Regions from separate parts of the Rossellomorea sp. NPDC077527 genome, predicted to be linked through region 2. Evidence: riboswitches for the same ligand, from Rfam matches in the RefSeq annotation. Region 2 holds a riboswitch; each other region holds the start of a gene.
The links. Region 2 has a riboswitch for S-adenosylmethionine ahead of ACIGG7_RS11870 (2,3-diketo-5-methylthiopentyl-1-phosphate enolase). Riboswitches for the same ligand answer to the same signal wherever they lie in the genome.
Positions count from the first base shown of each region.

Region 1 (7,251 bases), on a different contig from region 2:
ATCCTCATCGGTCGTTCCGTATACTAGAAGGGCTTCTTTATGTTTATCAGGTTCATATATATCCTCTACATCAATGAGTCCGTATGTTTCCCCTTTATATACAAGCCTGCTCTTCTGCCCTTTCTCCACGAGACCTGCTTGATTTTCCTCTATGGGCAGGGTGATTGGAATGCTCCATACACATCCGCTCTCAAGTCGCAATGATTCCACTACGGTCTGATAATCCCGTTCTGTCAAAAACCCTTCGATTGGACTATAGGCACCTATTGCAATGAGCTCCAAATCACTTAATGCGATTTCATCCAGTGGGATTTCTTGTTGAATATCTTTATATGGTTCTTTAGGTAAATAAGATTGAACCAAAACTCCTCCGTGCGGTTGTAAACTCATTCAAAATATCCTCCTTAACTTATTGTTTTAATCGGAATTAATATTAAATTCCCCCGCCGTCTTCGTGGACAGACCGTCTTTCCTCATTAATCACCCTCATGAGGGACAAAGCTCCTACCGTGGCAATGATGACACTTATCGGTACTACAATCGAGTACAAATCACTATCGATAACCAGCTTCACTAAGAAGTATGAAATACTGAGTGAAATCAAGGGAGAGACCACCCAGATTTTCACTATTTTTTTAACAATCTTTTTTTGCAGCATCTGCTTTCCGCTTTTAGCCACGCCTAAGCCAATGATGGAAGACGAAGTGACCTGTGTGAGGGGAATCGGCAATCCATACAGTGAGCTCACCATTACGAGGATCGCTCCTGTGGAGGAAATAACGATTCCTTCCGCTTTCGAGTATTGCGTAATCTTTTTTCCGTTTGTTTCGACCACTTTCTTTCCCAGTAATACAGCCCCCAGTGCAACGAATAATCCGCCAATTAAGATCCCTCGTGAAGGGGACAACAAACCGGCCCCCACTAAAGGGCCAACAGCGTTTGCTACATTGTTCATTCCGGCAGAAAAAGCCTCAAAGAATCCTGAGATGATTAACAGGTACGCAAGCCATCTTTTTTCTAAATGGTACCCCCGTTTTTCAAGTCCCACTAAACATAAGCCGAAAAGCCATGTGACAACGAACGCGACAACCGGGACAATCACCCAAAATGACATGATTGTAATCAGTGATTTTACATAAAGAACCTGATAAGCTACTCCAACACCCACAACTGCTCCCACTGTCACTTCACTCGTCGATAACGGAATTCCGATGACATTTGCCAGAAATAGAGAAATCGTCGCAGATAACAAAATGATGAGGACGATTTTGATCGACAGCAGATTCTGAGGAATGATTCCTGAACTGATTGTCTTGACAACCTCTCCTCCACCCAGTACCGCTCCGCTAAGGACACCTGCGGCACATATCCATAATGCGGTCCTGATATTATTTATCGCTCCTGCACCATATGCGACTCCCATTGATGCAGCCGCTCCACTGGCACCAATGTTCATAGCAAAGAACAAACTAATGATAAGCGCTGTGATTTCAAGCAAGTATTGTCACCCATTTCAATGAAGGCCGCATTCTGTTTTTCCTTTTCCTTTCCATCTTCCGGAGCGGAGATCATTTATATCATAGGCTGGAGTTGTGCAATGGAAGCACCCTATACTCGGATACCCTTGATCGTGAAGGGTGTTATAAGTCAGATCATGTTTATGGACATATCGCCAAATCTCCTTCCATGTCCAGTGAATTAAAGGGCAAATTTTAATCGATTGAAATTTATCATCCTTATTGATGAATTCAACATGTCTCCTTGTGGGGGATTGTTCCCTTCTTAATCCCGATATCCAGGCATTCCCCTTGGACAGAGCATCCTTCAAAGGGTCAAGTTTTCGGATTTGGCAACACTTATTCGGGTTTTTCTCCCACAATTTATCTCCATATTCTTTGGCCTGTTCATCCATTGTCAACTCAGGTTTTTGCATTTGAATGTGTAGATCCGGATAAGCCTCTTTCACTTTTTCTATCGTTTCATACGTTTCCTTAAAATGTACGCCCGTATCGAGGAATACAATGGATGCCTTCGGTTGTACCTTGGAGATTAGATCGATGAGCACAATGCCTTCAATCCCGAAACTACATGCATATACCACTTTTTCACCATAGTGGCTGTACGTCCATTCCAGGACATTTAACGCCCCTTTGTAGACCGTATCCACTTCGAAATCCAAGTTTGGCTGTTTCCAAGTCTGATAGGTTAACATGATACACCCCTTTTCCTGATGCTTATCCAAATAAAAAGAGGCGATAACAAGATAAAGGGTGTCCCTTATCTTTGTTATGCGCCTCTAGTTTGTCTAGTCAGCTTATTTGATTCGGACTTTCTCATTTTTCTCTAATTGAATGACCTTCCCATCTTGAACGACAATCGTGATTGAACCATAGCTCATGGTTTCAAGCATAGACTGGATCTTCTCTGCTACCATGTCAAACTGTGCCTGATGGCTCTTTTCTTTTGTCATTTGATTCCCCCAATCTTCCACCATACCCATATGAAGAGTGAATAAAAAAACAACTTTCCGTTTTGGAAAGTTGTTCAGGTAAGAATACCTTATCTTCCAAAATGGCTTCACATTTTGCTGGAATTAGCACCTTACATAACGTAGGTTGCTGGGTTTCGCAGGGCCAGATCCCTCCACCACTCTGGATAAGAGTTATTAATTTTAATATTCTAAATAATATCACAATCCACCAAGAAGTCAACCCGAGTTTTTCGATCGGATTTATGTCTTTAGGCTCATTTTCTTGAGATTTCCATTCTTTTTATGTTTATTCGACCCCAGTTCGATTTACAACATTATTTTTAGAAAGCAATATGTCGTATATTTTGAACATCATTTTCTCTTCAACTAGTCAATAACTCAAAGACGACTTTACCCTCAATCACGGTTTTCTCGACTTGATTGGTTGCAGTAACAGTAAAATGGAGTGAGTTATCCTTTTTATCCACCATTTTAGCTCGTAAAGTAATCATATCATTCAACATGACCATCCCTTTAAAGCGTACAGTGTAATCCTTGATAAACCCTTCTTCATAATGAGGAGTGAATAGTTTTGACACATTGCCCATCGTCCACATACCATGAGCGATGATTCCTGGAAGGCCAAGTTTCAGGGCTTCCTCATCAATGGTATGGATTGGGTTATAATCCCCGGAAGCCCCTGCGTATTTGATCAGGTCAATTCTCGATACCGGTGCCAATTCAACCGGAGGCAGTGTATCCCCTATATGAATTGATTGTAGTGTAGTCATTTACTCAACCTCTTTCTGACTGCTTCTGTAATAATGACAATCGCTTGGGAAGTGAAAATCCTCTCCCCGTGCAAATCTACACCCACGTCTTCAATTACCAGAAAACCCAGAGCCCCGTCTGTCCCTTTCCGTTCATAATAGTCTTTAATTTCCGTGTAACATTGGATGCTTTCCCCTACCTTCAATGGCCTTACATAATGAAAGGATTGTTCACCGTGAATCAAACCAACGTTTGGTAAATGAAGGCCTTCGACCGATCCAAAGCCCAACACTCTTGGAAAAGTGGGAGGAGCGATGTTCCCTTCATACCTGGAGCGTTTCCCGGTAGCGTCATCCACATACAGAGGATGAGGGTCCCCTATGGCCTCAGCAAATTTACGAACCGCTCCTCTTTCTACCTGATTTTCAATGGGAGTCGAACGTTTTCCGATAAATGATTCAAACATATCCTGCACCTCTTTCTTTAGGCTTTCGGTCCCCCTGCAACGTAAAGAACCTGACCATTGACGAATGAAGATTTTTCATCTGCAAAGAAGGCCACTGCATTCGCTATATCTTCTGGCTGCCCGCTTCTTCCTACCGGGATTTCTTGAAGACTTGCTTCTACCAGTTGCTCGAATGTGATTCCGATTCGTTTCGCCGTCTCTTTCGTCATATCAGTTTCAATGAATCCTGGTGCTACCGCATTGGTCGTGATGCCAAACGGTCCGAGCTCAATGGCAAGAGTTTTCGTAAGTCCTTGAAGACCCGCTTTTGCTGTAGCATAGTTTGCCTGTCCACGGTTTCCGAGTGCAGAGGTGGAGGATATATTGATGATCCGTCCATACTTTTGTTTCACCATGTACACTTGCGCCGCCTTCGCTACATTGAATGAGCCTTTCAAGTGCACATCCATGACGGTCTGCCAATCAGGCTCGGTCATTTTAAATAGTAGATTATCCCTGATAACTCCTGCATTGTTGACGACGATGTCAAGGGAACCAAAGGATTCATACACTTCTTTGACCGCATGTTCAACTTCCTGTGATTCTACGACATTTGCAACTTTTGTATACAGTTCATAAGGTTTAAATATCTCACTTGCTTCATTCAACGCCTCTTCATTCACATCGATGATGGCCACCTTTGCTCCTTCTTCAGCCAGTAATCCCGCAATCGCCCTGCCGATCCCTCTGCTACCACCAGTCACCAATGCCACCTTACCTGCGAATCGTTTTCCCATTCCTATTGCCTCCTTATCAAATTATACAAATTGCCCCAGTTTCACATGTCCCTTTAATAAATTCCTTGAGATGATCAGCTTTTGGATTTCATCGGTCCCATCATAAATTCGCCATAACCTGGCTTCACGATACCAGCGTTCAATAGGAAGCTCTCTTGTGTAGCCCATCCCCCCGTGAATTTGCAGGACACGGTCGACAACTCGATTTCCCATATTGGATCCATAGAGTTTTGCCATGGACGCCACATGACGATTGTCTTCTCCTTGATCCAGCGTGTAGGCTGCATTTAACACGAGCCAGCGGGCCGCTTCAATTTCCACGGCAGAATCTGCAATCTGCCATTGGATGGCCTGCCGGTCGGCGATAGGTTTTCCAAAGGTTTCCCTTTCTTTCGAATAGTTGATGGCCATTTGAAGAAGGCGTTCTGCTGCTCCAACCGCCTGGGCACCTACGATCCAGCGGGCAAAACCGATCCACTCCAAGCCCAGGTCGTAGCCTCTATCGATTTCACCAAGGATGTTCTCCTCAGGAACCCTTACATCTTCAAAAATAAGGCTCGCCGGTCCCCATTCACCCATCGTATGGATATATTCGGACTTCCAGCCCATACTTCTATCGGCAATGAAGCAGGTGACCCCGTCTCTCCCGGTAAGCTGGTGTTTTTCTTTATCCGTGACGGCCATGACCATGACAAAATCTGCTTCGTTTCCACCCGTAATGAACGTTTTCTCTCCATTTAATATCCATTCGTTTCCGTCTTTCACTGCTGTGGTACGGATATTACGGGTATCAGATCCCGCTCCAGGTTCCGTCATGGCAAAACATGATTTCTTGTCTCCATTAATGGTTGGAATCAAGTAGTTTTTCTTCTGTTCTTCGTTGGCGTAATAAAGTATGTTATCCGCATAACCGCCAAAGGAGAATGGAACAAAGGTCTTGGAGATTTCCATATAGACTATGGCCATCATCATTTGACCGAGATCTGCCCCTCCGTATTCTTCCGGAGTGTTGATTCCCCAGAATCCAGCGTCCCTTGCCTTCATTTGCAGCTCTTTCCTTTTTTCTGGAGAGAGACTGGGCTTGCCTTCCCTTTCATTTCGAAGCACTTCATTTTCTAAAGGAATCAATTCTTTCTCTACAAATCGACGAATGGTCTTTTGAATCATCCTTTGTTCATCTGATAGGCGTAAGTTCATCTTTCTTCCCCCTTTTTAAAATTTATGGCTTCAGAATCACTTTTCCAACGGTTTGTCTTCCCTGCATGAGGGAATGAACCTTAGCTGCTTCTTCAAGCGGAAACACGTGACCGACTGTGACCTTTACATCACCATTCGCCACATAATGAAAGATCTCGTGAAGGGTTTTCTGGGTCAGTTCGGAATCTCTCATCAAAGGAGGAAGAAAGAAACCGGTAACCGACTGATTCTTGGCCATTAATGAAGATGGATAGAACCTACTTTGCTCGCCGCTTGCTACACCGTAAATGATCATTCTCCCGAAATAGGCGAGGCACTTTAATGTTTTATAAAAGACATCACCACCTGCCATCTCTAATGCGAGATCCACACCTTTTCCGCTTGTAGCATCCAAGACTTTTTTCTCCCAATCATCCTCTGTATAGTTGACTAATACATCTGCCCCCATTTCTTCTGCAAGGAGAAGCTTTTCTTCTGTGCTGGCAGTGGCGATCACTTTACCGGCACCGAATCGTTTGGCGAGTTGAACGGCAAAGAGCCCAACGCCACCTGCAGCTGCATGAATGAGGACGGTCTCACCGTGCTGTAATCTCCCAAGTGTTTTCAATATATGATACGCACTCAACCCCTGTACAGGAATCGCGGCCGCTTCTTTGAAATCCAAGCCATATGGAAGGGGGATGATCGATCGTTCATCTGTCAGGGCATATTCTGCATACCCTCCTGAATCCATCATCGCTACAACCCGGTCTCCTTTTTTGACCCTGGTCACACCTTCTCCGACTTCGGTTACAATACCGGATACTTCCGCTCCGGGAATGTATGGAAGGGGGGTCTTTACCACATATTGTCCTTCGCGCCGGGCAGTATCCGCATAATTGACAGCAGAGGCATGCACCTGGATCAATACTTCTCTCCCCCCAGGTGAAGGCATGTCAATATCCACATTCTTCAAAACATCGGGACCACCGAACTCCTTAAATTGGATCGCTTTCATCTGTACTCCTCCTAATTCCCCGAAAAGGATGGGGTTCTTTTTTCTTTAAACGCTGAAACTCCTTCTACATGATCTTCCGTTGATATCATCAACGTTTGAGTGATTCTTTCCTGTTCCAATATTTCATCAAGTGTGGCAGTGTATGAACGATCAATCATTTTTTTCATCATTCCGTAGGCTTTGCTTGGCCCCGTAGCTAGTTTAGTAGCCAACTCCTTTGTCTCTTCCTCTAATCGATCAGCCGGTACCAGTCTATTGATCACCCCTAATTCATACATCCTCCGTGCAGATACAGGTTCTCCTGTAAAGAAGAACTCCTTTGCAAGATGAGGACCGATCAACCGTGGAAGAAAATACGAGCCCCCTCCATCAGAAATGAGCCCTACTTTAGAAAAACTCAGTGCAAATTGACTACTCTCAGATGCAATGATTAAATCGCATGCAAGAGCTAAATTAAATCCAGCTCCTGCGGCGAAACCATGGACGGCGGCAATGACCGGCTTTTCTATCTTCTTAATGGCTTTTATACAAGAATTTAGTATTCCGATATGTTCATAGACTTGGGCTGATGAAG
Region 1 is NZ_JBITVL010000004.1:240,536-247,786, forward strand. Features, by position in the region: gene sat (sulfate adenylyltransferase) at 1-390, opposite strand, end outside; gene ACIGG7_RS15600 (sulfate permease) at 434-1,456, opposite strand; gene ACIGG7_RS15605 (phosphoadenylyl-sulfate reductase) at 1,514-2,212, opposite strand; gene ACIGG7_RS15610 (YezD family protein) at 2,315-2,434, opposite strand; SAM riboswitch class I at 2,557-2,662, opposite strand; gene ACIGG7_RS15615 (MaoC/PaaZ C-terminal domain-containing protein) at 2,854-3,261, opposite strand; gene ACIGG7_RS15620 (MaoC family dehydratase N-terminal domain-containing protein) at 3,258-3,707, opposite strand; gene fabG (3-oxoacyl-ACP reductase FabG) at 3,725-4,483, opposite strand; gene ACIGG7_RS15630 (acyl-CoA dehydrogenase family protein) at 4,505-5,680, opposite strand; gene ACIGG7_RS15635 (quinone oxidoreductase family protein) at 5,703-6,677, opposite strand; gene ACIGG7_RS15640 (enoyl-CoA hydratase/isomerase family protein) at 6,689-7,251, opposite strand, start outside.
Region 1: it holds a riboswitch for S-adenosylmethionine, as region 2 does, so the genes downstream of both, ACIGG7_RS15610 (YezD family protein) here and ACIGG7_RS11870 (2,3-diketo-5-methylthiopentyl-1-phosphate enolase) in region 2, are expected to answer to the same signal.

Region 2 (7,251 bases):
TTTGCTCCAAGCAATACATGCTTTCTGAACCATTCAGGAAAACGGATATCGTAACAGATGAGACCCGCCATCTTTGTCTCATCCAGTGAGAACATCCCGTCCTCCTGTCCAGGAAGTAAATAGTGATGCTCATCCATTAATTTAAACAAATGAAGCTTAGAATACTGTTTTACGAGTATACCCTTTGAATCGACTGCTATAAGTGTATTTCTGACTCCGTCCATTGATTTATTTGCTACAGAACCACCTATGATGTGGATGGAGTATTTCTTTGAAAGGGAAGTCAGGAAGGTGGAGGAGTCTTCTGCTCCTTCATCTGCGATCTCATCCATCCGTGTTAGATCATAGCCAGTCGTCCACAGTTCAGGAAGTACAACCGTAGTGCAACCATCTTCCTTTGCTTTTCTGACCCACTGTTCGACTTTTTCCTTATTTTCTTCAGGTTTCCCAAATGCAATATCCATCTGGGCGAGACCAATCTTATGAATCATTTTCTTCACCTCTTTATGTACGATTTGGCATTTATTCCTTTACATTCTTTATGTTCCGTTATATCATTTGTGACTAGAATTTGAAAGTAATAAATTTTCAAAAAATGAGTAGGTGAATGAATGAAAAACTTTAAAAAGGCATCACGTTTAGAAATGTTGCCTCAACAATTTTTTGCGTCCCTAGCAGGTACAGTGAATGCTGTCGTAAATAAGGGGCATGACGTCATTAATCTTGGGCAGGGAAATCCGGATCAACCGACGCCTCCGCATATTGTGGATAAACTGAAAGAAGCTGCTTCTTCGCCGGCCAATCATAAGTATCCGCCATTTCGAGGCTTGACATCCTTTAAAGAGGCGATTTCAGCTTTCTACCTCCGTGAATATGGGGTAGAAATCAATCCTGAAACAGAAGTGGCCGTCCTGTTCGGAGGGAAAGCCGGATTAGTTGAGATCCCGCAATGTTTATTAAACCCTGGCGATGGTGTTTTGGTACCCGATCCAGGGTATCCGGATTATCTATCAGGGGTTGCATTGGCTGAAGCGAAAATGGTCACAATGCCGTTAAAAGAAGAGAATGGATTTTTGCCTGATTATAGTGATCATTCCCCGGAGGAATTAGAAAACGCCAAAGTAATGTTCCTCAACTATCCCAATAATCCTACCGGTGCAACCGCTACATCACAGTTTTTCGAAGAAACAGTGGAACTTGCTGCACAGCATGATATTTGTGTAGTGCACGACTTCGCCTATGGGGCAATTGGTTTCGATGGACAGAAGCCTATAAGTTTTCTGGAAACGACAGGCGCAAAGGATGTCGGGATCGAGATTTATACACTTTCGAAGACATATAATATGGCCGGTTGGAGAGTCGGATTTGCTGTGGGGAATAAGAGTGTCATAGAGGCGATCAACCTCCTGCAGGATCACCTTTACGTCAGTCTGTTCGGGGCCATTCAGGAAGCAGCAACCACGGCTTTATTAAGTCCACAGGATTGCGTTACCGATCTGGTTGCTACATACGAAGATAGAAGGAATCTATTAATCTCAGGACTGCAGGAAATAGGGTGGGATGTTAAAGCCCCACAAGGTTCTTTCTTTGCATGGCTGAAAGTGCCGGAAGGATTCACATCCGTTGAGTTTTCAACCTATTTACTCGAGAAAATCAATGTTGCTGTGGCACCAGGCGTAGGATTTGGAGAATACGGGGAAGGGTACGTCCGAGTCGGGCTGTTAACCACAAACGAACGCATAAAAGAAGCCATTTCCCGTATAGAAAATTTAGAATTATTTCACAAAAGGGATTGACATCAGCGGGAAATGGTGCAATAATCCAACTGAATTAAATAAAAAAATTAGATTCTTATCAAGAGCAGGCGGAGGGACCAGCCCTATGAAGCCCGGCAACCGACTTTTTCAAGCACGGTGCTAATTCTTGCAGCTAATGAGCTGACAGATAAGAAAGAGTGATAATGGCAAACCTCTTCTTATCAGGAAGAGGTTTTTTGTTTTGTAAAGAATGATAGGAGTATTCTGTAAGGAGGATGAACGACGATGAGTGAAGTGATAGCAACTTATAAAATAAAGGGGAAAACAGGAACGTTTGAAAAAAAGGCTGAAGGAATTGCCCTGGGATTAACAGTTGGTTCGTGGACGGACTTGCCTATACTGGAACAAGAACAATTACAGAAGTACAAGGGGAGAGTAGTATCCATCAGTGAGAGTGAAGATGGTGCGACCGGTTTGGTGAAGATCGGTTATCCAGGTCATAATTATTCAAACGATCTGCCTGCAGTCCTTACAACCGTTTTTGGAAAGCTTTCTTTAGATGGTGAAGTGAAATTAGTAGATTTAGAGTTTTCCGCTGATCTTAAAAAGAATTATCCTGGACCACGGTTTGGGATTGATGGAATAAGGGAGTTAACAGGTATAAAGGAAAGGCCGTTGCTGATGAGTATCTTTAAAGGGGTGATCGGAAGGGATTTTACCTTTTTGGAAAATCAGTTGAAAGCTCAGGCCATGGGTGGCGTGGATGTTGTAAAAGACGATGAGATTCTTTTTGATAACCCGCTTACCCCCTTTATTGAGAGAATCAGGACAGGAAAGAGAGTATTACAAGAAGTGTATGAAGAAACTGGTAAGAGAACGCTGTATGCCGTAAATCTTTCAGGGAGGACTTCTGAATTAAAGGAAAAAGCAAAGAGAGCCCGTGAACTTGGTGCCGATGCACTATTATTCAATGTTTTCTCTTATGGTCTCGACGTCCTTCAGGAACTGAGAGAAGATCCCGGAATCTCTCTTCCCATCATGGCCCATCCTGCATTTGCAGGGGCTGTGGCTGCATCCCCATCATTTGGAGTTGGATATTCACTATGGGTGGGAAAATTTCTCCGAATGACAGGGGCTGATTTTTCTTTATTTCCGTCTCCTTATGGGAGCGTCGCCCTGAATAAGGATCAAGTATTATCCGTCAGCGAAGAGTTAAACAAGGAAGATGCATTTTTCAAAAAGGTGTTGCCAGTGCCATCAGCGGGGATTCACCCTGCTCTTGTACCACTATTGGTGAAAGACTTTGGGTTTGACTGTGTCATTAATGCCGGAGGTGGCATCCATGGGCATCCTGATGGGGCAATCGGTGGGGGGAAAGCATTCTTGCAGGCGATTGATGCCATATTAGAAGGAGTGAATCTTAGAGAAGCAGCAGAAACTCAAAGTGAACTCAGGAAAGCACTGTCTCTGTGGGGAGAGGAGGTAAAGGTATAGTGACGCGTCCGATTATTCTCTGTGATTTTGACGGGACCATTACAGAAACCGATAATATCATTTCGTTGATGAAGCATTTCGCCCCACCGGAATGGGAACCAATTAAGGATGCGGTTTTAGAACGCTCACTTTCTATAAAAGAAGGAGTCACCCAATTATTCTCTCTTATTCCTTCCTCAATGAAGGACGAAATGATCCAGTATTTAAGAAATACAGCGGTTATACGTAAAGGCTTTAAGGAATTTGTCGAATATACGATAGAGAATCGGATTTCCCTGTACATTGTAAGCGGTGGAATCGATTTCTTTATTCATCCTATATTAGAAGCATATGGTCCGTTTCAAGGGGTCTTTTGCAATGAAGCAAGCTTCAGTGAAACGACGATTTCCATCCGATGGCCGTATCCCTGTGATGAACAATGTGGAAGTAAGGGGTGTGGATGCTGTAAACCCTCCATCCTTAGAACGTTATCAAAACCTGAAGGAGCCAGTGTCATCGTGATCGGTGATTCGGTCACAGATCTTGAATTGGCCAAGCAGGGGGATATGGTGATAGCCAGGGACTATCTTGCACAAAAATGCAAAGAAGATGGAATACCTTTCATTTCCTTTGAAACCTTTCATGACTGTATCGAAGCCCTGGAAAAAGAAGGAGTGATCACGTGAACTATCAGGAACAATGGGAAGAACTTGCTGAAATAAAAAGAGAATTAGCAGACAGGGACTGGTTTATGGGAACAAGTGGAAACCTTGCCATACGTGTAGGTTCTTCCCCCGTTACTTTCCTGGTTACGGCAAGCGGCAAGGATAAAAGAAAACACACGAAAGAAGACTTTCTCCTTGTAAATGCACGTGGTGATGCGATTGAAGATACACCATTGCGTCCATCAGCCGAAACGCTCCTGCATCGTTATGTGTTCACAGAAAGTAAAGCAGGCTGCAGCCTGCATGTTCATACTGTGGCAAATAACGTGATCAGTGAGATATACGGGGATGAAGGTGTTGTTTTATTGAAAAATCAGGAACTGATTAAAGCTTGGGATAAATGGGGGGAACATGATTCACTTGCGATTCCAATCATTCAAAATCATGCACATATCCCCACTTTAGCAGATGCATTTCAACCCCACATTAAAGAGGATAAAGGGGCGGTGCTCATTCGAAATCACGGGATTACCGTATGGGGACGAACCGGTTTTGAAGCCAAGAAACTATTAGAAGCTTGTGAGTTTTTGTTTCAATACCAACTTGCTCTTATATCTGTAACGAATACTAAAATCCATAACTAAAGGAGGAATCAGATCATGACAACAATCAAAATCCAAGGTAAAAACCAAGTGATAGAAGATCAAGAGGAGGTAGTACGCTATTTAAGAGAACAAGGAGTAGTATATGAACAGTGGGATATCGGAAAGCTGGACAAGAGTCTTCATGAGCAATATGTATTGACGGAAGGTGATAAGGAACACATTCTGTTTACATTCAAAGAAGAAATAGAAGACATTTCTGAGAGAAGGGGATATCAGGCATGGGATATCATTTCTCTTTCGGAAGAAACCCCTAATCTTGAAGAGCTTCTAAAGAGTTTTCAACAAGAGCATCATCACACAGATGATGAAGTCCGTTTTATTGTAAATGGTCATGGTGTATTTGTCATTCAAGGAAATGACGGAGATTTCTTTGAGGTTCACCTTAATCCGGGAGACTTAATCTCTGTTCCAGAGAATATCCGCCACTATTTCACTTTAAGCGAAGATAAGAAAGTAGTCGCAGTCCGTATTTTCGTTACACGTGAAGGCTGGGTTCCCATCTATTAATCTACTATCGGGATGAAGCAGAGACAAAAGTATTATAATCAAAGTAATATCCGAATGATTCTTTGAAATCGTTCGGATTTTTATTTTTATGACTTAGTGCATTTAGCAGGTTCCGGCTGTTGTTTGGAGTGCAAAGCGGAGACTCCTGCGGGAAAAGCGGAATCTTGCACGTAATCAGGCAGTGGTGTAACAAGTGATCGTAGAGAACTCATCAGTAAAGGTAGTTCGTCTTTAGATTGATATATTTAGATATACTCCAGCTTCATCATTTGGTTTTGGCGAAAAATGTCAGATAAAGATACATTACTAGTTATTTTGTCTTGTTTTGCGAATCTATTTACTTTTCTGATAATACTTGCGATAATTCTCAAGTAACGATTTTACTAAATATAGACTAGGAGCTAAAAAAGGAGTTTAGTAGAAATGGGTCGTCTTTTAAAACAAAAATGGTTATTATTGAGAATCAATCAGAAACGTTCAGAAATGATTTCACTCGGGGAGAATCTGGGGCTTTGTGCAGAAGAAACAATCAAATGCAGCCAGCAATTGGATCAGCTCTTGAACGACTATGAAAAGTGTACACATAACGTTGTACCACTAGCATCACAGGAATCATCACTTGATTTCGGGCAATACATCAAGAGCATATTAAAACGCACTGCTTCTTGACCACTCAACAAGAACCCCTCATCATTTAGCATGATAAAAGAGAAAGAATCTCCAACTAATCCCACTTTTAAAATTAGACAATCAAACGAATTTGTCGTTATTTCAAACAACCAAAGGACGGTGCGCGCGCACCGTCCTTTGGTTTGGTATGCTATCACTCTCTAGTTTGACAATGTGAGGTTTTCTTTGTATAATATTTTGAAACTGAGATATATTCTTTAAAGGAATGAATGCCATGAAAGAATTGCAGGATTCAAAACAATCATTGAAGCTTTTCATTGTCCTGTCGAGAGCTTTTAAAGCCTTAAATGAAGAAATAAACAAAAACATTCAAGAAAATGGATTAAATCCTACTGAATTTGCCGTCCTGGAGCTACTATATCATAAGGGAGACCAGCCCTTGCAGCAAATAGGCGGAAAGATCCTGTTAGCATCCGGAAGCATCACGTATGTTGTCGATAAGCTTGAACAAAAAGGTTACCTGAAACGTGTTGCATGTCCGAAGGATCGTCGCGTGACCTATGCTCAGATCACGGAGGATGGCAGGGAGTTAATCGATGATATTTTCCCGAATCATGAGAAGAGGATCCATGAATTGATGTCTTCTTTATCTTCGGATGAAAAGCAAGAAACGATACAAAATCTGAAAAAGCTGGGACTATCCATTAAAGATTTGTCCTATTAAGCTCCATCAACCTGCCCCGTCCACTAGACGGGGTTTTTGTTTTATTAGCATTATCGAAATTCAATCCTACTTTAACAGGAAATTCCTTATTGGAGGTCGAATAACTATAGTTCGGGATGAATTTAAAAGGAGGCACAATGTATGAAGTTTGAAGAATTTACATATGAAAGACCAAATCTGGAAGAGATTAAACCGGTTTTTGAGAAGGCGCTCCAGAAATTTAAATCTGCTTCGGATGTATCTGAACAGGTGGAAGCCATCAAGGATATCAATGAGATTCGACTAAATATCGATACCATGCAGAACATATGTTATATAAGACATTCCATCGATACCAATGATTCCTTTTACAAAGAAGAGCAGGAATACATCGATGATATGATGCCTGAGGTTTCCGGCATGGTGACTGAATATTATCAGGAACTGGTGAATTCTCCTTATCGTGAAGATTTAGAAAAAAAGTGGGGAAAACAATTATTTTCTCTTGCAGAGAGTGAAATCAAGACTTTTTCTCCTGAAATCATCACACTGCTTCAAAAAGAAAATAAGCTGTCTTCTCAGTATACAAAACTAATGGCTTCTGCCAAGATTCCATTTGAAGGTGAAGAGCGGACTTTGGCCCAGATGGGTCCATTCACCCAATCCATACATCGCGACACGAGAAAAGATGCGGCACTTGCCACTGTATCCTTCTTCGAAGAAAATCAGGAAGAATTAGACCGTATATTCGATGAGTTAGTCAAACTCCGTCATGAGATTGCGACTACATTAGGGTATAAAAACTTCGTTGAGTTAGGGTATTATCGTATGACAAGAACCGATTATACTCC
Region 2 is NZ_JBITVL010000003.1:381,097-388,347, reverse strand. Features, by position in the region: gene ACIGG7_RS11880 (carbon-nitrogen family hydrolase) at 1-491, opposite strand, end outside; gene ACIGG7_RS11875 (pyridoxal phosphate-dependent aminotransferase) at 612-1,796, shown strand; SAM riboswitch class I at 1,849-1,951, shown strand; gene ACIGG7_RS11870 (2,3-diketo-5-methylthiopentyl-1-phosphate enolase) at 2,043-3,251, shown strand; gene ACIGG7_RS11865 (2-hydroxy-3-keto-5-methylthiopentenyl-1-phosphate phosphatase) at 3,251-3,916, shown strand; gene ACIGG7_RS11860 (methylthioribulose 1-phosphate dehydratase) at 3,913-4,539, shown strand; gene ACIGG7_RS11855 (1,2-dihydroxy-3-keto-5-methylthiopentene dioxygenase) at 4,555-5,067, shown strand; gene ACIGG7_RS11850 (aspartyl-phosphate phosphatase Spo0E family protein) at 5,491-5,736, shown strand; gene ACIGG7_RS11845 (MarR family winged helix-turn-helix transcriptional regulator) at 5,963-6,421, shown strand; gene ACIGG7_RS11840 (M3 family oligoendopeptidase) at 6,563-7,251, shown strand, end outside.

Region 3 (7,251 bases), on a different contig from region 2:
TCAAAAGAAGCAATCATTAGTGAGGTTCTAGAGGATTTGTCAAAGGTATATGGAAATCGAGTCTACACAGAGATTCTTAATTATTTTGTATATAATTGGAGTAAGAATCCATTCTCAGCAGGATGTTTCACTCTTTATACACCTGGTCAGGCAGCCGACATTGGAGATTACATGCGAACACCTGAAGGAAGAATTCATTTTGCTGGAGAACACACCTCTTCTTTTCATGGATGGATGGAAGGGGCAGTTGAATCAGGTGTAAGGGCTGCCTATGAAGTGAATGAAAGGTAACAATCAAAAAAAACAGGTCAATGTGTATTTTTTGTTTTTACAGCTTGGTTGCGAAAATATCTTTTAGAACATAATGAAACGTAGATTGATAGGAAATCCGACCGAATCCCTGAAAAATCCTTCTACTCAACCCATCATCTGCATAAAGTTAATTATCAAATACTTTATATAGGGGTACTGATGATGTCATATAAGTCTCGAAATAATAATAGTTTAGTCCCACTAGTATTCGTCTCTATGAAAGCCGTCATCCGGATTGTGTTGATAGGCATTATCCTCATGTATTTAATGGTTTGGCTGATATCATCGACGGCCATTAAATTGAGGGTGGATAGCATATTTTATACTTCGGTATCTGAATTGGTACCAAAGGAAACCTTTCTTATGCTGCTGTCACAGGAGATGACAGGATTGCGCATCGAGAATAAAGAGGCAATGAATAGTGACTTCGATTGGCTGGAAAGCGTTACGAATGTCTCTCTCCTCGATCCCAGAAGTCTATTTGGTCGGGAGATACCAGGCATTGAAAATTATCATACTCACATAGCAGTTGCCGGGAAAGGGACGGACATCACGAATCTTCCGAACGAATCACCTGCACCAACGGAAGACCAGTTAAAAGATCAGGAAATCGACCAAAGCCAAATTGATGAAGCGAATCATGACTCCGGAAATGGAGTGCAGGAGATTGAGAATAAATCGGTCTTTATTTATCATTCTCACAGCTGGGAAGCTTTCAGTCCTTTAATCAAAAACAATGACTCGAAAGATCCTGCCAGTACAAATGAGAAAGTAAACGTTATTGCGGTCGGGTCGAAGTTAAAACAAGAGCTTGAATCTCGGGGAATTGGAGTGGTTCATGATAAGACAGATGTAAACCAGGCATTAAAAAATAAGTCTTGGACGTATTTCGAATCCTATAAGCTTTCAAGAGGATTGGTTCAGGAAGCCATAGCACAGGATGATAACCTGAACTATTTAATTGATATACATCGTGATTCCATGCCAAGAGACATTACAACTAAAACCATCAACGGTAAGAGCTATGCCCGATTATTTTTTATCGTAGGGAAAGAAAATAAAAACTATGAAAAGAACTTGAAAATCGCGAAAGAATTAAATGCTAAATTAGAAGAGAAATATCCAGGCATCAGTCGCGGAGTTTTTGTTAAAACGAGGGCGGAAGGAAATGGAGTCTATAATCAGGACTTAACGGAACGTGCCATGCTCCTTGAATTTGGCGGTGTGGAAAATAACTTAGTAGAATTATATAATTCCACCGAAGCATTTGCGGAAATCTTTGCATCATACTATAAGAAAGATGCCGTTGAAGTAAATGCACAATGAGATCCCGTTTGAATGACAATGCTGAACAATAAGAAGCACCAATCCACCTTGGATTGGTGCTTCTTTAGCTACTTTTCCTCCCAATATTCTTCCAATGAATCGAACCAACATCATTATGGGGGTGACAATTATTTTGGATACATTGATACTCTTCTTCAAGTTCCTCTAAGCTCAATTCAAATAGCTGTTTGTCACCTTTTTTGAAAAAGTTGTGGACGATTAATTTGTTCACTAATTCGTTTCTTCGTTCCTGTTTGGATCCTTGAAGGATTTTCCCCATTTTAATCACTCCTATTGTTATGTCTGAGAATAGAAGAAGAGGCTACCTAATGAAAAAGCCCACTTCCTAAAGAATAAGAAGAAGGCTTTGCGTAACTTCGACTCATCTTTCAAGACAATGCTTGTGGAATTAGCACAGTGTTCTACCGGGTAGAATCTGTTGCTGAGGCTTCATCGGGCCAGTCCCTCTGCCTCTCTGGATAAGTAGTATATGGAAATGATATGTCATACATATTATAAAGTTGATTATTCATATTTGTCAACTGGGTATTAAAACGGTGTCGTTTCACAATATCTTTTAAATACTCCTCTCTCTATACATATTCATGATGTTTGAACAGGCAAAAGCAGAGTTCTTCCATACAATAATAATAGTATTATATTACTTTATTTTTAGGGAGGAGAAACATTTTGAAGAGAAAATATGTTAACGAAAAACTTCCTATTCTTCGAAAAGGCAATAGCTCTTTGAGAGGAAAGGTTCCATCCTTTCCAGAAGGGTGTGACTTTTATCCATTTAAATGTGATTGTCCCCCTGGTCCACCTGGACCTCAAGGAGAACAGGGGCCTCAAGGAGAACAGGGACCTCAAGGGGAACAGGGGCCTCAAGGGGAACAGGGACCTCAAGGAGAACAGGGACCTCAAGGGGAACAGGGACCCTTTGGGACTTTTTCACCAATATATGGAAACATTTTCGATGATGACGAGCAACTATTGGAGCAAAATGGAAATAGATTGGTTCGTTTCAATCAATTTGATCAGCCGGAGTCAGTCCTGGTGGGTGGAATTACGGCAACGACTAATTCTCTAACTGTACCCGAAGATGGAGATTATGCAGTACTTTGGCAAACAGTCTTCTTACCGGTACCCGGGAGTCAACATGCTGCATTTGGGATATTTGTAAATGGAACACTTGCTGATGCAACTAGGTCAGGGTTGGCTGTGTTTTCTGGTCAAGAAATAAGCGTAAGTGCATCAGTGGCTATTCTAAGTCTTACTGGTGGACAAACATTGACCCTTCGACTTCTTATCCCGGATAATAGTTCACAGACAACTGTTAGATTAGCTTCGACGGTACAGTATCCTGGCGCGGATCAACCCATCAACAGTGCGTCCTTAAGGGTTTTTAAATTAGGGCCTACCTTTATGATGTAGCGTAGTAAGGGAATAGCTAAACAGGTATATTATACGCAAGGAGAAGAACCCGTTTTTAAGGGAGTGTGTCTCAACTATTTGACCAGTCCAATGAATGTTTTACCAGGTACGGGAGTTCAAATGATCTCCCGTATTTGTAAGCTCCTTAACATTTTTAGGAAAAGAAGAAGACAATGTATCCAGTATATTAGATAAATATAATTTGAAAATAAATATGTTGTCAGGAGAATTTTCTTATTTCTGTCAAATATTTTTTTTGTATTCACTTTTAAACATGATAATCTGTATACATAAACGAAATGTATGGAGTGAATGGTATGAAAACAGTGGTTGTCGTAGGCGGGGGAATTACAGGTTTAACGGCACTGTATCACCTACATAAAATGTCAAAAGAACATAAATCTGAATTAAAGTTACTGTTAATCGAACGAGATCACAATCTTGGTGGAAAGATCAGAACTGTAGAAGAAGGAGATTACATAATTGAAACAGGGGCGGATTCAATAGTTGCCCGCCATGAGGCAGTCCTTCCTTTGGTCGAGGAACTTCAACTACAAGATGAGCTCGTTTACAACGAAACCGGGACATCCTACATATATACAAATGGAGAATTGCATAAAATTCCAGTTGATTCAATCTTCGGTATTCCTATGAATGTGGAGGCATTGGGGGAAAGTACCCTGATCTCTGAAGATGGGAAGAAGGCTGCGCTTCTGGATCTGGAGACTAATAATTCCCGGTTTACCAAGGAAAGTTCTATTGGAGAATTTTTGGAAGCTTTCCTGGGAAGAGAACTGGTTGAAAACCAGATTGCGCCTGTATTATCCGGGGTTTATTCTGGAGACTTGTATAAACTGACCTTGGCTTCTACTTTACCCTATCTACTCGACTATAAAAATGAATACGGAAGCATTATTAAAGGATTATCTGCAAATAAACTGAAATTTAAAGGTGCTTCCAATAAAAAATTCGTATCTTTCAATAAAGGCTTAGCCAAAATCATTGACCGTTTAGAAGAAGAGTGCTCGGATGCCACCATTCTAAAAGGTGCAGAAACAACCAAACTAAGAAAGGTCGGTGACAAGTACGAGCTGTCGATAAATGGACATGAAGACATCCATGCTGACTATGTCATTTTGGCTACTCCACACGATATAACACAACGAATCCTGGAACAGGAATCATTGGATCGTGACTTCAATCAATTAAAAAACTCATCCCTGATATCCATTTACCTAGCTTTCGATGTACGTGATGAGGAACTGCCTGCGGATGGCACTGGATTTATTGTATCCGATGAAAGGGACGTGAAGTGTGATGCATGTACTTGGAGTAGTCGTAAATGGAAACACACATCCCGAAACCAGAATCTCCTAGTGAGACTCTTTTATAAGAGTTCAAACAGCCAATATGATACATTAAAGAATTTGAACAACGAAGAATTGACACGAGTCGCACTCGAAGATATAAGAAAGAGCATCGGAATTTATGCAGAACCTATCACCGTTGAAGTAACCAATTGGAAAAATCTGATGCCCAATTACCTACTTGGGCACAATCAATCCGTGAATTCATTAGAGCAAACACTCTTAAAAGAGATGCCAAATGTGGCATTGGCCGGAGCATCATATTACGGAGTGGGAATTGGAGCTTGTATTCAAAACGGAAAGGAAACAGCCGAAACCATAATAAATGATATCATCAAAAGAGCATGATCCTCTGGATCATGCTCTTTTAGTTGACAGTGTAAAAAAATATGAAATGAAGTTATGTAGGTCATACCATCTTATACCTTCCTGGCAATCTCCAACCCTAATTGATCCAATGCATAATTCATTCCTTGCTGAAGGAGGGAGAAGCAGGGGATGTGATTCATTCGAAAGCCACTTTGAGTCACTTTCATACTTAATTCTGTTGAAATCCCAACAAGCAAACAAGTGGTTCCTAAAAGGGAAGAAGCTCCCACAAATTTTTGTATGAATGTGAGAGTATAGTCGTCAACCCAGCTGAGACTGGTCAAATCGATAATTAAGAAATCAGCATTATACCTCGGAAGATTGAGAAGTGTTTTGTTTAGTAATTCTTCCGCTCTGATTTCGTTATAGCGCCCAACAAGGGGAACAACGAGAATGGAATCCAACACCGGAATGATTGGAGAAGAAATTTCTTTAATGATTTCGGATAATACTTCTGTTCTCTGATTGGTTATCCGCTCCAATTCTTTTTGTGCGGCTGCTGTCTGTTCTTCCAATAATGCTTTCACGTTCAAAGAGGGGGAAATATCAGATGGATAAAACTCATATACACTGCAATCGTCCCCGCTAATCTGACTTTTGACAACTCTGTACCATACATTGGACCCGAATATACCGGTCAGAACCCCAGCCCAATGACCGGGCATGAAAGTTCCTTCTGCGTCTTTTCCTTGAGCTACGTTCACTTTGTATTCCCATCCATTACAAAATTGCACAACTGCTGTTTGATCTTCAATAGAATAAGAGACTATTTCTGTAATCCCCCATCCGGCTGTCACATATGTATTCGGCAGTTTATCGAGAATCTTCTCAGGTTTTCCGATCGATTTTAAATAGAAGTCACTGACGATAAGTCCGGTTCGGTATCCTGCGGTTTCAAGGACCAATCTTGCTTCTTTCTCACCAGCAATCTCTTCAATTGAATCAATTAGTGTTTTAAATGCTGTATTCACCCAGAAAGATACAACTTCATCATTTTCAAACGTAAAGGAACCATTTTCTAGGTCCCATTCAAATAATGAACCATTCACATCAATATCATATCTCGACATCACCAATACCCCCATCAAACCAACTTGTGTAAATGAATAAACCAAATATATTTTCTTTACCCTTTTCGATACATCAATAAACCAACGTATATCATTTATATTTAGGAGGATTCCCTTACATACAAGCAAAAAGCTCTCTCTATTAATGATGATAAATAGTTGACATTCCTCAGGAAAATAAGTGATGTTGACTAAAAGTTAACCTCCATAATTAATTTTTGATCGAATGCTCTCTCGTTACGAAATCAAATACTGAGGATATAGAAGTTGGGCATACTAAAGTCCATACTAAGGTTCTGTGCAAAGGCAGGTTTCCTATGAAAAATATCTGGAGAATTTATAAAAGAGATATTAAAAATGTAACCATGAACGGTGTTGCAGCATTTTTAGTGGGCGGTTTGATGCTCCTGCCTTCTCTTTATGCATGGTTTAACATTGAAGCTTCATGGGATCCTTATAGCAAAACGGATATGCTTCCCGTCGGAATCGTAAATGAAGATGATGGGGCAGCCATTAGGGGTCATAACCTGAATGTGGGAAAAGACCTTGTAAGCGAATTAAAGAAGAATGACGACATGAACTGGCAGTTTGTCGACAGAAAAAAAGCAATGGATCGTGTAGAGTACGGAGAATATTTTGCTGTCATCATTATACCTGGAGATTTTTCCAAGAAGTTAGCTACCGTTATTGAGGATGAACCAGAAAAGGCAACCCTGGAATATTACGTCAACGAAAAGATCAATGCTATTGCACCCAAGATCACAGAGTCGGGGGCAGGTGGAATCGTGGATAAAATCACGGATTCGTTTATTTCTACAGTCAATGGTACTATTTTTGAACTGTTCAATGAGCTTGGAATTGAAATTGAAAAAGATCTGCCCGACATTAAGAGATTCGAGGAGTACGTTTTTAAAGTTGAAGAAGCATTACCTGGATTAGGTGAAATATTGCAGGCATCCTTATCAGATGCCGAAAGTGCCCAGGACATCGTTCATAAAGCGCAAGCTGGAATTCCGGATGTCAAACGCATGACCAATCAGGGATTGGAAACGATTGATCGCACAACTGATTTTATCCAAAGAGCGGAGGATCGATTGAATGCCATGGCACCTACCATACAAAGAGATCTGGAAAAGGTGCAGGATATGGTGTCCAACATCAATAAGTTCGTACAGCAAATTCAGACATCGACAATCGACCTGAATGGAGCGGAAGCCATACACAATCAAATGGCTGAAAAACTTAAAAGTTCCATCCAAATGATCGAAACGATTGAATCTTCCCTGATGTCATTACAGAATAATGAAGATAATCAAAATCAGGAGAAGATCCAACAATCCTTGGATCAGCTCAAAGTTGTTAAACAGGACATG
Region 3 is NZ_JBITVL010000004.1:71,002-78,252, forward strand. Features, by position in the region: gene ACIGG7_RS14685 (flavin monoamine oxidase family protein) at 1-291, shown strand, start outside; gene spoIIP (stage II sporulation protein P) at 472-1,638, shown strand; gene fbpA (Fur-regulated basic protein FbpA) at 1,703-1,918, opposite strand; SAM riboswitch class I at 2,018-2,124, opposite strand; gene ACIGG7_RS14700 (hypothetical protein) at 2,329-3,072, shown strand; gene ACIGG7_RS14705 (protoporphyrinogen oxidase) at 3,390-4,787, shown strand; gene ACIGG7_RS14710 (STAS domain-containing protein) at 4,859-5,878, opposite strand; gene ACIGG7_RS14715 (YhgE/Pip family protein) at 6,196-7,251, shown strand, end outside.
Region 3: it holds a riboswitch for S-adenosylmethionine, as region 2 does, so the genes downstream of both, fbpA (Fur-regulated basic protein FbpA) here and ACIGG7_RS11870 (2,3-diketo-5-methylthiopentyl-1-phosphate enolase) in region 2, are expected to answer to the same signal.

Region 4 (7,251 bases), on a different contig from region 2:
CCCGTCTCAGATTAAATGGAAAGGTGGTGGAATGATGTCGTTGACTTTTTATTCTTATCCGAAATGCGGTACATGCCGCAAAGCGAAAAAATGGCTCGAAGATCAAGGAATCGCCATGAATGAAATACATATTGTAGAGAACCCGCCGTCTAAGGAAGAACTTAAGAGCCTCTTCCAAAAGAGCGGATTCCCTCTCAAAAAATTCTTTAACACAAGTGGAAAAAAGTATCGTGAATTGGGCTTGAAAGATAAAGTGAATTCAGCCTCTGATGATGAATTGCTAGAAATTCTTTCCTCAGACGGTATGCTGATCAAGCGTCCGATCACAACGGATGGAAAAAAGGTGACTGTAGGCTTTAAAGAAGAAACTTTCGAAGATACCTGGAAGTAAATCGGGGTCCGGTACCTACCAAATAATAGATAATGAAAAAGTTTCATGATTCATACTTGGTTTTCTTGCTTTTTCAATGAAAAGTGTGTCAATATTAGGTTGTATAACTAGCATTTGGAGGGATAGAGAATGAGTACACCGAAAGAACTTCGTTATTCAGAAGAACACGAGTGGGTCAAGGTTGAAGGGGAAAATGTACGCGTAGGAATCACATCATTTGCACAATCTGAACTGGGCGATATCGTATTCGTCGAGTTACCTGAGGTTGGCGATGAAATCAAAGCAAACGAGCCATTCGGCAGTGTTGAATCGGTTAAGACCGTTTCTGAGCTATATGCCCCTGTATCAGGTAAGGTGGTAGAAGTGAATGAAGAGCTGTCGGACAGCCCTGAGTTCGTAAACGAATCACCTTATGAAAAGGCATGGATGGTCGTTGTTGAACCTTCAGATGCTGGAGAAGTAGACAAGCTAATGACGGCTGAACAGTATGATGAAATGATCAATGAAGGATAATAACTGCCAGGGCACCTTGAGGATTTCTCAAGGTGTTTTGTTTTTCTTTTTGGGCACCATAGGAGTACGCGTATAAAGAAAGGATGAATACTCATGGTGCTTGAACCAAGGAAATTAGATGTAACAAACAGAGTCACCGGCAGGCTGAATAATGGTGAGGTTGAATTATTCCTGGATAATCAGCGAATCGGCAAAATGGCCTTGCCTCTTGATGGGATCACTATGGAACCGAACTTTGAAGCAAGGGAAAATAAAATTTATCAAAGCTACACATCCACAGAAGGGCATGAAGCAAGGTACACGGATTGTGATGAAGGTGGATGGTGTTAAATGTATAAAGTGCCAGATCCGTTTAAGGATCTGGCACTGTTTCCATAATCGAATACTGCAGGCAAACCTCTTGCACTATTTTTTATAAACATGAGAAAATATAAGTAGAAAGTGGACATCATATCTTGTTATCTGAATATACTATCCTAATCTTATTTCTGAAAGATAAGGTGATGATCATGATGGAACTTGACGAAAAAGTAATCATCGTTGAAGGGACAACCGATAAACGAAAAGTAAAAGACATTATTAAAGAACCGATTGAAATTATCTGCACAAATGGAACGATCAGCATCACAAAGATGGACGAACTGATCGACGAGTTGTTTGAAAGGGATGTATATATCCTGGTTGATGCTGATGATGCTGGGGAAAAATTACGTAAACAATTCAAGCGTGAATTTCCAGAAGCCGAACACCTATACATTGACCGGATGTATAAAGAAGTGGCTGCAGCGCCTGAATATCATCTTGCCTCTGTTTTGATCGGAGCAAACATTGATGTGCATAAAGAATATCTAGGAAAAAGGATGATCTAGTTTTGATGGAGGTAAGCAGTACCGAAGCATTAAACCAAGCAATCGATGAACATACGTTAGAAGCCGTTTACCTTTATACACCAATGTGTGGTACATGCCAAGTGGCTGGAAGAATGATGGATGTCGTAGAGAAACTTCCTCAATCCTATCATTTTGTGAAAGCCAATTTAAACTATTTACCCGAATTTGCAGAGAAGCAATCCATTGAGAGTGTACCCTGCCTGCTCCTCTTAAAGGATGGTGTGGAACAGGAAAGGATCTATGCCTTTCAATCCGTTCCGTTTTTATATGAAACCCTCGTTAAGAACGCTTAGAGGGGATTAGAGACCTTTTATTTGAAGAGGTCTTTTTGTTTTTTAGGGCATTTTATTTAATAAAATACAAGTATAATGCGATTTTCTTTCTACAATCGCAGACATATTTCTCGGGAAATGGTTCGAATCCCCTCATTTTTTGACCTGTCATCATCCAAATTCTTACTGTTCGACAAATTAGATGAATCCTTCCAAAACATGTCGAGAATGCTTAAAAGGGAATCTCTTACTGAAGTGGAATTGTAAGTATATAGAAGTTTTACTGGGAGGGTATTCATGCGAATATATTTAGAGAAATTAGTAGATCAGTGTCACTCCAGGTATCACTTACGTCTCTTGTTCCCGGACAGCCCATTTATTCTTCAGTTTCAATGTGGAGAGCGCACCTACGGAATTTCCATTTCAAACAGTGATTGTGATGTATTAGATCATGGATTGACAGATTCACATTTTATCATCAAAGGTGAAGAGGCGGATATGGTCTCTCTCCTTTCAGGCGAAGAACGATTATCCCAAATGATTGAAAAAGGCGTTTTGGAAGTCAGAGGTGGATACCGGCCATTATTATTTACAGAGTCCGTCCTATGGCTTACAAGGTCAAGAGGGAAAGAACCGGTTCGAGTATAATAAAAAAAAGAATTGACACCTTTCTATATCCGATGATAGAATCTCTCTTGTAGCAAATTTTCAGAGTCTTTAACCATTTGATAAATTAAATAATTCGATACTTTACTCTTATTAAGAGAGGTGGAGGGACGTGCCCTATGAAGCCCGGCAACCGTCAATGAAAATTGAAATGGTGCCAATTCACTCAAAGCATATGCTTTGAAAGATGAGAGAAAGGATAGTCCTATATATGATTATGCCTTTCTGCTTATCGCAGGAAGGCATTTTTTATTTTCTATAAATGAAATAGATAGGAATGGCCTTCAGGATAGTGCAAATATTATTCTGATTAAAAAGATGGTTCTACTCAGAAAGAAGGTGGATACAACATGATTACCATTTCAGATGTAAAGAAAGTATATCAATCCAAAAATGGACCGATCGCCGCTGTCGATGGCGTCAATATCGAAATTGCTCAAGGCGAAATTTTTGGGGTGATTGGCTATAGTGGGGCAGGTAAAAGTACATTGATTCGGATGCTGAATGGACTTGAGGTTCCGACAGAGGGGATCGTCGATGTAAACGGACAGATTGTTTCAAAGGTGAAGGGAAAAAAACTGCGCGAGTCAAGGCAGTCAATTGGAATGATCTTTCAACACTTTAATCTGCTCTGGTCACGTACCGTTTTACAAAATATTATGTTCCCTTTGGAAATTGCGGGAGTCTCCAAGAAGGAAAGAATCCAAAGAGCCAATGAATTATTGGAATTGGTCGGATTGGAAGGAAGAGGGGACGCCTATCCAGCCCAATTGAGCGGGGGACAGAAACAAAGGGTTGGGATAGCAAGGTCTCTTGCCAATAATCCAAATGTTCTTTTGTGTGATGAAGCAACTTCTGCTTTAGATCCTCAAACAACGGATTCCATCCTTGATTTACTGGTGGACATCAACAAGCGTTTGGGGCTCACAATCGTCTTGATCACACATGAAATGCATGTGATTCAAAAGATTTGTCATCGTGTTGCGGTCATGGAACAAGGAAGGGTTGTAGAGCTTGGTGACGTTCTGGAAGTGTTCCGGAATCCACAAGAGCAGGTGACAAAGCGATTTGTGAAAGAAGTGTCCCAGGTCGAGGAAACCGGAGAAACGTTGGAACACCTTTTAGCCCAGTATCCAAATGGGAAAGTGCTTAAATTTACATTCGTGGGTGAAGCGACTGAGCAGCCGCTCATCACCAGCTTGATCAGAAAATTCGATCTTGAAGTCAATATCCTCCAAGGACAAATTTCCCAAACACAAAAAGGGGCTTATGGAACACTATTCGTCCATTTGGATGGAGAAGAACGGACCATCCAGGAAGCGGTTCTATTTGCTGAAGAGCAGCTGGTTAAGGTGGAGGTGTTACGAGGATGATGGAAAATCTATTTCCGAATGTGGATTGGGAGAAGATGTGGGAAGCCACTCTTGAAACTCTTTATATGACAGGGATGTCGGTGTTGATCACATTTGTACTGGGAATGATTCTTGGGATATTGCTGTTTCTTACATCCAAGGAGAATTTGTGGGAGAACAAACTCACTTATACCATTACCAGCGCAGTGGTGAACGTATTCCGTTCCATCCCGTTCATAATCCTGATTGTATTGTTAATTCCTTTCACTAAATTTTTACTGGATACCATCCGGGGAGCGAACGCGGCTCTTCCTGCACTGATCATCGGTGCAGCCCCATTCTATGCCCGAATGGTCGAGATCGCTTTGAGAGAAGTAAACAAAGGAGTTATCGAGGCAGCGAAAGCGATGGGCGCCAAAACGAGCACGATTATTTGGAAAGTATTGATTCCTGAATCACTTCCAGCTTTGATATCGGGAATAACGGTAACGGCCATCGCCCTCGTAGGATATACAGCAATGGCAGGGGTCATCGGAGCAGGTGGTTTAGGGAACCTTGCTTATCTTGATGGATTCCAGCGAAGCAGGGAAGATGTAACACTGGCAGCAACGATCATGATTTTACTTGTCGTATTTGCCATTCAACTAATAGGTGATTTCTTTACAAATAAATTAGATAAAAGATAAAGGAGAGAAAGTTCATGAAAAAATGGGTAGCAGGAGTTATAGCAGCAACAAGTATCTTTGGTTTAGCAGCATGCGGGAATGATTCAGGGTCCGGAAGCGGTGATGAAAAGGAATTAGTAGTAGGGGCATCAAATGTACCACATGCAGAAATCCTTGAACAGGTGAAGCCTATCTTGGAGGAAAAGGGTATCGATCTGCAAATTGAAACGTATCAGGATTATATCCTGCCAAATAAAGATCTTGATAATGGGGACCTGGATGCGAACTATTTCCAAACCACCCCGTATATGGATTTGCAAATGAAGGAAAATGACTATGACTTTGTCAACGCGGGTGGAATTCATATTGAGCCTATCGGTGTGTACTCTAAAAAGTACAAATCACTTGAGGATCTTCCAGAAGGTGCGACGATCTTAATGAGTAACTCCGTGTCCGACCATGGACGCATCCTTACTTTATTGGAGAAAAAAGGACTGATCACACTCAAGGATGGTGTGGAGAATACACAGGCTCAACTGGAAGACATCAAAGAAAACCCGAGAAACCTGAAATTCGATTATGAGTACGAAGCAGCTCTTCTTCCGCAAATGTATGAAAACGAAGAAGGGGACGCAGTTGTCATCAACTCGAACTATGCCATCGATGCAGGCTTGAAGCCTCTGGAAGACTCGATCGCCATTGAAGATAGTAACTCCCCTTATGTAAACGTGATTGCTGTAAACAAAGGGGATGAAAAGAAAGAGGAAGTAAAAGAGCTGGTGAAAGCATTACGCTCGAAAGAAATCCAGGATTTCATCAAGGAAGAATGGGATGGAGCGGTTGTACCGGTAACTGAATAAACGAAAGAAACCCGATTCGAATTATAGAATCGGGTTTTTTATATTCTCTTCCTATAATTATTAACATAATCGTTTCGCTGTTGGCTCATACTATTTTCGATGAATCTATTTTTGAAATGGAGTTGGATGAATTGCAGATGGAACCGAGAAACACAACAGAAGCGGCCCTTCATGATTATAAAATGGGACTTGGCATTTTTACTGATAAAATGCCGGAACTTGCAGAACAGTATAATACATTCACCGAGCATTGCTTCAGAGAAGGGGTTCTTTCCAAGAAAGAGAAGCAGCTGATCGCACTGGGAATCAGCTTGTATTCCCAGGATGAATACTGCATCATTTACCATACAAAAGGATGCCTTGATCAAGGATGCAGTGAAGAGGAAATCCTCGAGGCCATCGGCGTAACGGCAGCATTTGGCGGCGGAGCGGTCATGAGTCAGGCTGTTACATTAGTGCAGCAGTCGATTCAAGACTTGAATCAGTTAAAGCAATAACCAATCGAGAAGGAGAAATCCTTCTCTTTTTTATGGAGAATAAATTAATAAATATACATATACATTAATAAAATCACATTGGTGTACTATTATTTGGCAGTATAATGGCGGAATTTTGTGAAAACTTAAGAGTAGCCCCCGGGAATCTTGCTGAAGGGAAAATTTCAGAAAAAATGGTGGAATACCGGTTTTGTCTTGTGAACGAGGGGGTAGTATAGTTGTAAAGTAATTAAAAACCCGAAAGGAATGATTCACTATCGACTCTCTTGAGAGTATCTCGTACACAAGTGAAATGGAGAAAGCAATGCATGGAGCCCATGGGATTGGTTATGAGGTGTACAAACGAAAGCATGATGTCAGAATGCAAGTAGAGCAGAAAAGAGAGCAGGAATACAAGCAAAGCCGAAGAATGATTGCAGCACTTGATCGAAAGGTGCACGCTAACATATAATAAGGAAGAAAAAAGGAAACCAGTGTAGACGATGCACTGGTTTTTTTAATGCATTCCCAATGAGCCAATGTGCTGGGCCGAATAATCAAAGGTCACCAACCTAGAGAAAAATGCAGAAGTGATACGCTACATTTTTCCGCTCATTTAGGACAACAATAGATAGGGATTCTATAGTTCGGTTAACATGAACTGACAGCTTGAAAAAGTTGATTATAGCTTTTATTTGTTATAAGATTGTAATGAGAATAAATTGAGAATGATTAAAGAATTGTATTCTTAAATTCATTATAAAGTCACGGAGGTAATTACACATGGCAGGTTCTACTTTAACAATCAAAGATCTTCATGTTGAGATTGAAGGAAAGGAAATCCTTAAAGGGGTTAACCTTGAAATTAAAGGTGGAGAAATCCACGCAGTAATGGGACCGAATGGTACAGGTAAATCAACTTTATCTTCTGCTATCATGGGTCACCCAAAGTATGAAGTGACAAAGGGAAGCATCACGTTTGACGGTGAAGATGTCCTTGAGATGGAAGTGGATGAGCGCGCTCGCGTAGGTCTATTCCTTGCAATGCAATACCCAAGTGAAATCAGCGGTGTAACAAATGCTGACTTCTTACGTTCAGCAATCAACAGCCGTCGTGAAGAAGGCGAAGAAATTTCACTTATGAAATTCATCCGCAAAATGGATTC
Region 4 is NZ_JBITVL010000007.1:51,976-59,226, reverse strand. Features, by position in the region: gene ACIGG7_RS20375 (arsenate reductase family protein) at 35-391, shown strand; gene gcvH (glycine cleavage system protein GcvH) at 521-904, shown strand; gene ACIGG7_RS20365 (YusG family protein) at 998-1,234, shown strand; gene ACIGG7_RS20360 (toprim domain-containing protein) at 1,417-1,773, shown strand; gene ACIGG7_RS20355 (thioredoxin family protein) at 1,779-2,087, shown strand; gene ACIGG7_RS20350 (SCP2 sterol-binding domain-containing protein) at 2,364-2,714, shown strand; SAM riboswitch class I at 2,820-2,926, shown strand; gene ACIGG7_RS20345 (methionine ABC transporter ATP-binding protein) at 3,083-4,105, shown strand; gene ACIGG7_RS20340 (methionine ABC transporter permease) at 4,102-4,770, shown strand; gene ACIGG7_RS20335 (MetQ/NlpA family ABC transporter substrate-binding protein) at 4,785-5,609, shown strand; gene ACIGG7_RS20330 (carboxymuconolactone decarboxylase family protein) at 5,741-6,106, shown strand; gene ACIGG7_RS20325 (YuzK family famiily protein) at 6,411-6,557, shown strand; gene sufC (Fe-S cluster assembly ATPase SufC) at 6,869-7,251, shown strand, end outside.
Region 4: it holds a riboswitch for S-adenosylmethionine, as region 2 does, so the genes downstream of both, ACIGG7_RS20345 (methionine ABC transporter ATP-binding protein) here and ACIGG7_RS11870 (2,3-diketo-5-methylthiopentyl-1-phosphate enolase) in region 2, are expected to answer to the same signal.